One region of the Lysinibacillus sp. F12 genome, then DNA from elsewhere that is predicted to be linked to it. Evidence: riboswitches for the same ligand, from Rfam matches in the RefSeq annotation. Region 1 holds a riboswitch; the other holds the start of a gene.
What was found. Region 1 has a riboswitch for cobalamin ahead of metE (5-methyltetrahydropteroyltriglutamate--homocysteine S-methyltransferase). Riboswitches for the same ligand answer to the same signal wherever they lie in the genome.

Region 1 (3,689 bases):
GTTACATGGATGGCTAATGGAGTAGAATAATTGAATTAGGCTAAATTGCTACATTCAATTTTAGTATCGAGGAATTACGCTTTGTAGAATTAGAATTTTTCGAACATTGTAATGCCGCATTTTCTTAAACTACAACAAGTGGTATGTGTAAAAAATCGCTTGAAAAGTGCAAAACATATCCTGAAGCAACCCGTCCTAGATTAGAACGGGTTAGCTTTACAGGGATTATAAAATATTACTTCATCTGGTGGTTGTGTCTTTCTCCAGCCATAAAACTGCATATCGTCTTTTGATCATATAAATCATTTCTATTCCCACCTTTCCTGTTTTTTAAAATTACAACATTAATATTGACGAATACGAATATAATTTTCTACTTTTCTTCTGTTCTCTTCAAAGATTTTTTTCGCATTTTCATGTTGAAGTGCTTTTTCAATAGAAATCTCACGTTTTGTAATAGTTATCGTAAGAGCAAAAATGTTTAACATCATTTATTATCACCTCCTTAAATTACCATGAGGAATGAAAAAAACCGCAGAGAGACTCCTCTACGGTGAAAAAAGACACAAAAATACCGCAGGGGCACACTTCTCCCTGCGGTATGGGTATACTTAATTACAAAAAACTTAAGCGATCCATTCCGATCTGGTCGAATGTGTGATTTTCATTTTTACTGAAGTTGTAACTACCAATGACATTAATTTAGCGATAACGAACATTTCATTCGACCTCCTTAAGAATTTTTTACTTTGTAAGTATATCATTTTTTAAGTTGTTTGTAAACAACTTTTACTAAGAATTCCTGATTGTGTAAAAGTCTAGAAAAATTCTTTGCTGCTTTACATTGTTAGTTATCTGATTTTTTGGGGTAGCGAATAGTAGAAATAGTAGTCTTAAAGCCAACAAACATCATTAAGGCATTATCACTAAGGGTAAGGGTCAAGTTGTTGACAATTAAAAACAAAGTAAATAGATAAATTTTTATATAAAAACAATTTCTACTATTCTGAAATATATGGTATAGTAGGGGTATAACTGAATATAGTGTAAGAAATGGTGCCAGATGAAAGTTTGGCTTAAAAGGGAAGTCGGTGCAAATCCGACGCTGTCCCGCAACTGTAATTCGGAGCAAATCACAAATGCCACTGGGAAACTGGGAAGGCTGTGAGACGTGTTGATGAGAAGCCAGGAGACCTGCCAATTTCTAGTACACACCAAATACCTACGTGGAAATAGGTGGTGAATAGTGACCAATAGGCACTGTGCGAAAACAGATGATGTATACGGAAGTTCTTTTTTTTTCGTATTGTTTTTGTATTAATAATTTTACTATGCAGCCATTTTCCAAAAAGGAGAATGGCTTTTTATCATGCTAATATTGCAAAGTGAAGCCCACTGGTTTTCATATAGGGCAACGAAACTAGCATGTGGATAACCAAATTTGTAGAGCAAGCTAGAAGTAAATTTTTTTGATGAAAGGGAGATGAAAGATGACTTATACTAGTACACTCATTGGCTACCCATATATCGGAGATGATCGCGAATGGAAGAAGGCATTAGAAGCATTTTGGCGTCAAGAACTAACGGAAGAGGATTTTCAGGCTACACTAAAAAGTATTCGTTTATCAAGAATTGAAAAGCAGCTACAACTCGGCATAGATGTGGTGACAGTAGGAGATTTCACATTGTACGATAGAATGTTGGATACTGCCTTAATGTTCGGCTTAGTACCGAAGCGCTTTAACTGGCAAGGTGGAAGGGTAGATTTACATACCTACTACAGTGTAGCGAGAGGAAATCATTCAGCAGTAGCTAGTGAAATGACCAAATGGTTTAATACCAACTATCACTACATTGTTCCTGAGTATGAAGGACAACCGTTGCAGCTAACAGAAAATAAGGTATTAGCAGACTTTTTAGAGGCAAAGGAAGCGTTCGGTATTATGGCGAAGCCGACACTTATTGGCCCCTATACATTTTATAAGCTCACTAAGGGCTACAATAAATTAACGCAGGTCGAATACTTATTAGCCTTAATACCTCTCTATGCCCAGATTATTCAAGAATTAGTAGATGCAGGTGCCGAATGGATTCAAATAGAGGAGCCTTCTTTAGTGACGACACTTGACTCAGCAGAACTGAAGCTAGTTCAAGAAATCTATGCTCAATTGATGATGACAGTTCCAGCAGCAAAACTAATGCTACAAACATACTTTGAAGCATTATGCTCCTATGAAACATTAATTACACTGCCTGTACAAGGATTTGGCTTAGATTTTGTACATGGCTATAAAGGGAATATGGAGTCACTTCGACAATATGGTTTCCCTCCAGATAAAGTTTTAGCCATTGGGGTGGTCAATGGTCGTGATATATGGCGTTCAAACCTAGCGGAAGCGAATGCCATGATTCAAGCAATTGAAAAACTAAGTGATGCTAAGGAATTGTGGATTCAACCTTCAAGTAACCTGCAACATGTACCAATATCTACTTCATTTGAAAAGAAGTTGGACCCTGTTCTCAAACAAGCACTGGCGTTTGCCGATGAAAAAATCGAAGAGATTACTGAGCTAACTAAATATAGAAAGGGTCAAAACGGAACTCGACGTCATAATTTCTCAGAAAGTATGAAAGCCATTGAAGCACTAAAAAATCATCCGATTCGTCAAAATAAGATGATCCAGCAAGCCGTTCAATCCGTCTCCACAAAGGATTTTGAGCGACATAGTGATTTTAGTCAACGTCAAAAATTACAGCAGCAGGCGTTAGCCTTACCACTATTCCCTACAACAACAATCGGTAGCTTTCCTCAATCTGATGAGGTGAAGAGAAATCGGAATGCTTGGCGAAAGAAACAAATATCGAATACAGACTATGAAGCATTTATTGAACTGGAAACAAAGCGCTGGATTCACTTGCAGGAGGATATGGATATAGATGTACTGGTTCATGGAGAATTTGAACGGACAGACATGGTCGAGTATTTCGGTGAAAAACTGACGGGCTTTGCCTTTACTGAAAAAGCATGGGTGGTTTCGTATGGTTCTCGCTGTGTGAAGCCTCCGATTATTTATGGAGATGTTGAATGGACTTCATCCATTACCGTGAAAGAGTCAGCGTATGCCCAAAGCTTAACGAAGCGCTTTGTCAAAGGGATGCTGACAGGGCCAGTGACCATTTTAAATTGGTCCTTTGTACGTGATGATATTTCTCGGAAAGATGTGGCCTATCAAATTGCTTTAGCACTTTGTAAGGAAGTGAAAGCACTAGAAACGGCAGGTATCTCCATTATTCAAGTGGATGAACCAGCACTAAGAGAAGGGCTACCTCTTCGTAAAGAAAATTGGGGGGCTTACCTAGACTGGGCAATCAATGCCTTCAAACTTGCTACCTCGAGTGTAAAAGATACAACACAAATTCATACACATATGTGTTACTGCGAATTTAACGATTTCATAGAACCCATTAGTGCGCTAGATGCTGATGTGATTTCTATTGAAACATCACGAAGCCATGGAGAGCTTATTTCTTCACTTCAAGTGCATCCTTATACAAAAGGGATTGGATTAGGTGTATACGATATTCATAGTCCACGTGTGCCGAGTGAGGGAGAAATGTTAGCCATCATGAGAGATAGTTTACAAGTTTTAGACAAACATCAATTTTGGATTAATCCGGACTGTGGCTTA
Region 2 (3,689 bases), on a different contig from region 1:
ACTGAAGCTAGTTCAAGAAATCTATGCTCAATTGATGATGACAGTTCCAGCAGCAAAACTAATGCTACAAACATACTTTGAAGCATTATGCTCCTATGAAACATTAATTACACTGCCTGTACAAGGATTTGGCTTAGATTTTGTACATGGCTATAAAGGGAATATGGAGTCACTTCGACAATATGGTTTCCCTCCAGATAAAGTTTTAGCCATTGGGGTGGTCAATGGTCGTGATATATGGCGTTCAAACCTAGCGGAAGCGAATGCCATGATTCAAGCAATTGAAAAACTAAGTGATGCTAAGGAATTGTGGATTCAACCTTCAAGTAACCTGCAACATGTACCAATATCTACTTCATTTGAAAAGAAGTTGGACCCTGTTCTCAAACAAGCACTGGCGTTTGCCGATGAAAAAATCGAAGAGATTACTGAGCTAACTAAATATAGAAAGGGTCAAAACGGAACTCGACGTCATAATTTCTCAGAAAGTATGAAAGCCATTGAAGCACTAAAAAATCATCCGATTCGTCAAAATAAGATGATCCAGCAAGCCGTTCAATCCGTCTCCACAAAGGATTTTGAGCGACATAGTGATTTTAGTCAACGTCAAAAATTACAGCAGCAGGCGTTAGCCTTACCACTATTCCCTACAACAACAATCGGTAGCTTTCCTCAATCTGATGAGGTGAAGAGAAATCGGAATGCTTGGCGAAAGAAACAAATATCGAATACAGACTATGAAGCATTTATTGAACTGGAAACAAAGCGCTGGATTCACTTGCAGGAGGATATGGATATAGATGTACTGGTTCATGGAGAATTTGAACGGACAGACATGGTCGAGTATTTCGGTGAAAAACTGACGGGCTTTGCCTTTACTGAAAAAGCATGGGTGGTTTCGTATGGTTCTCGCTGTGTGAAGCCTCCGATTATTTATGGAGATGTTGAATGGACTTCATCCATTACCGTGAAAGAGTCAGCGTATGCCCAAAGCTTAACGAAGCGCTTTGTCAAAGGGATGCTGACAGGGCCAGTGACCATTTTAAATTGGTCCTTTGTACGTGATGATATTTCTCGGAAAGATGTGGCCTATCAAATTGCTTTAGCACTTTGTAAGGAAGTGAAAGCACTAGAAACGGCAGGTATCTCCATTATTCAAGTGGATGAACCAGCACTAAGAGAAGGGCTACCTCTTCGTAAAGAAAATTGGGGGGCTTACCTAGACTGGGCAATCAATGCCTTCAAACTTGCTACCTCGAGTGTAAAAGATACAACACAAATTCATACACATATGTGTTACTGCGAATTTAACGATTTCATAGAACCCATTAGTGCGCTAGATGCTGATGTGATTTCTATTGAAACATCACGAAGCCATGGAGAGCTTATTTCTTCACTTCAAGTGCATCCTTATACAAAAGGGATTGGATTAGGTGTATACGATATTCATAGTCCACGTGTGCCGAGTGAGGGAGAAATGTTAGCCATCATGAGAGATAGTTTACAAGTTTTAGACAAACATCAATTTTGGATTAATCCGGACTGTGGCTTAAAAACAAGGAAAGAGCCAGAAACAATAGCGGCTTTAGCTAATATGGTGGCTGCTACCAAACTATTGCGTCAGGAGGTGAAGGAATCTATATCGAGATAACGAGAGATAAAAGGAGTTAAGCAAAGATCAGGTTATCTGCCTGGTCTTTTTGTATCTGTTTATTATATTCAGAAAATAAAATTGACGTGAACATTTGAGCATGTTATGTTTATTACTAATTTCAAATATTGCATTACAAGTTTGAATGAAATTATTTTTCGTTCGATTAAAAGGAAAATGGGTGTAAATCCCATGCTGTCCCGCAGCTGTAAATGAGGAGTTTTGTTTCGATGACCACTGAGTTTTTTCTTGGGAAGGTGAAGCAAAATGATGATTCATAAGCCAGAATGCCTGCTTGTAAGAAGATTCATTGATGATCTACGAAAGATAGGGAGATGGATGGTAGCTTACGTATTGTAGGTTTATCTGTCCTTATTCTTGTAGAATAAGGTTTTTTTATGCCTTCTTTCTATTCAATTTGTAGATATGAACAGGGAATAGAGATAGGAGATAAAAAATGAGATGGACGAAGTATTTACTGCCTTACATGCTTGTTTTGACCTTCAGTTTTCTTGCAGGTTGTACAAGCACGGAAAAAGACAAAGGAAACTCAGCATCAACTGAACAGACAGATGAAAAAATGATTACGATTGGTTGGCCATTAGATGTAGGCCCATTAAACCCCCATACATATTTACCAAATCAGATGACTGCTCAAGCAATGGTTTATGAATCTTTAGTGGCGTATAACGATGATGGGACAATTACGCCAAAGCTAGCAGAAAGCTGGGTCATCTCAGAGGATAAAACTGCTTATACGTTCCATTTACGCAAGGATGTTAACTATTCGGATGGGACTGCCTTTAATGCTGATAATGTGATTCGCAATTTTGATGCGGTATTAGCGAATCGTGACATGCATTCTTGGATGGGCATGGTCAACCATATAAAAGAGGTCGTCAAAGTAGATGAATCAACAATACGTTTGCAATTAGACGAACCGTATTACCCTGTGTTAAACGAATTAGCCTTTGTCAGACCATTCCGTTTTTTAGGGGATAATGGCTTCCCAGACGGCGATAAGACAAATGATTCCATTCAATCAGCTATTGGCACAGGGCCATGGGTTTTAACCGACTATAAAAAAGATGAATATGCTTTATTTAGCCGTAATGAACATTATTGGGGAGAAAAGCCTCTCGTAGATAAAATAAAGGTTAAAATCATCCCAAATTCGGAATCCATTTCGTTAGCCTTTGAAAATGAAGAATTAGATGTCATTTATGGGCGAGGGGTTATTAGTTTAGATAACTATACGTATTTAAGAGATAGTGGCAAATATAGAACAGCTACATCTGAGCCACTGTCTACGAAAGCATTACTGTTCAATACACAGTCTGGACCGTTAGCTGAGCTAAAGGTTCGACAAGCAATGCAATATGCTATCAATAAGGAACAAATGGTAGAAAGCATTACACATGGTACAGAAAAAGTGGCTAACACGCTATTTTGGGAAGCAATTCCATATGCCAATATTGATTTAGCCCCCATTATATATAATCCTGAAAAAGCACAGAAATTGCTAGAGGAAGCTGGATGGACGCTACAGAAGGGTGAAAAAATTCGTTCAAAAAATGGTCAACCCCTTACATTAGATTTAATCTATATTGCTACTGATGCCATTCAAAAACCTATGGCAGAGTTAATGCAGGGCGAGCTAGCGAAAATAGGCGTACAGTTAAATATTGAAGGCGCCGATGTGATGGTCGGTCTGCAAAAATTAATGGATGATCAGGTTGATATTAACTTCTGGCGAACTAATGGACCGCCGACTGATCCACATAGCTTTGCAAATGAATCAGCTACACCAAATGCTAGTGGTGTTTATGAAGCAAAATTAGGCTTACCAAATACTCAAGAAATCGATACTAACATACATCAATTATTAGTCGGGACCGATGAAGAAGAACGCGTGCAGCTATACACGGATATTTTAACAATGTTCCACAAACAAGCATTGTTCTATCCAATATCGTATGAAACGAATCAAGTTATTTATCAACCATATATGAAGGATTTTGCACCACGTGCTTCTGAG

Region 2: another riboswitch for cobalamin. It lies ahead of nikA (nickel ABC transporter substrate-binding protein); the one in region 1 lies ahead of metE (5-methyltetrahydropteroyltriglutamate--homocysteine S-methyltransferase).

What each region holds. Positions count from the first base shown of each region.
Region 1 is NZ_JBYMLP010000003.1:682,993-686,681, reverse strand. It holds gene AC3CH7_RS17320 (YrzI family small protein) at 345-491, opposite strand; cobalamin riboswitch at 1,038-1,216, shown strand; gene metE (5-methyltetrahydropteroyltriglutamate--homocysteine S-methyltransferase) at 1,491-3,689, shown strand, end outside.
Region 2 is NZ_JBYMLP010000002.1:244,916-248,604, reverse strand. It holds gene metE (5-methyltetrahydropteroyltriglutamate--homocysteine S-methyltransferase) at 1-1,651, shown strand, start outside; cobalamin riboswitch at 1,772-1,964, shown strand; gene nikA (nickel ABC transporter substrate-binding protein) at 2,109-3,689, shown strand, end outside.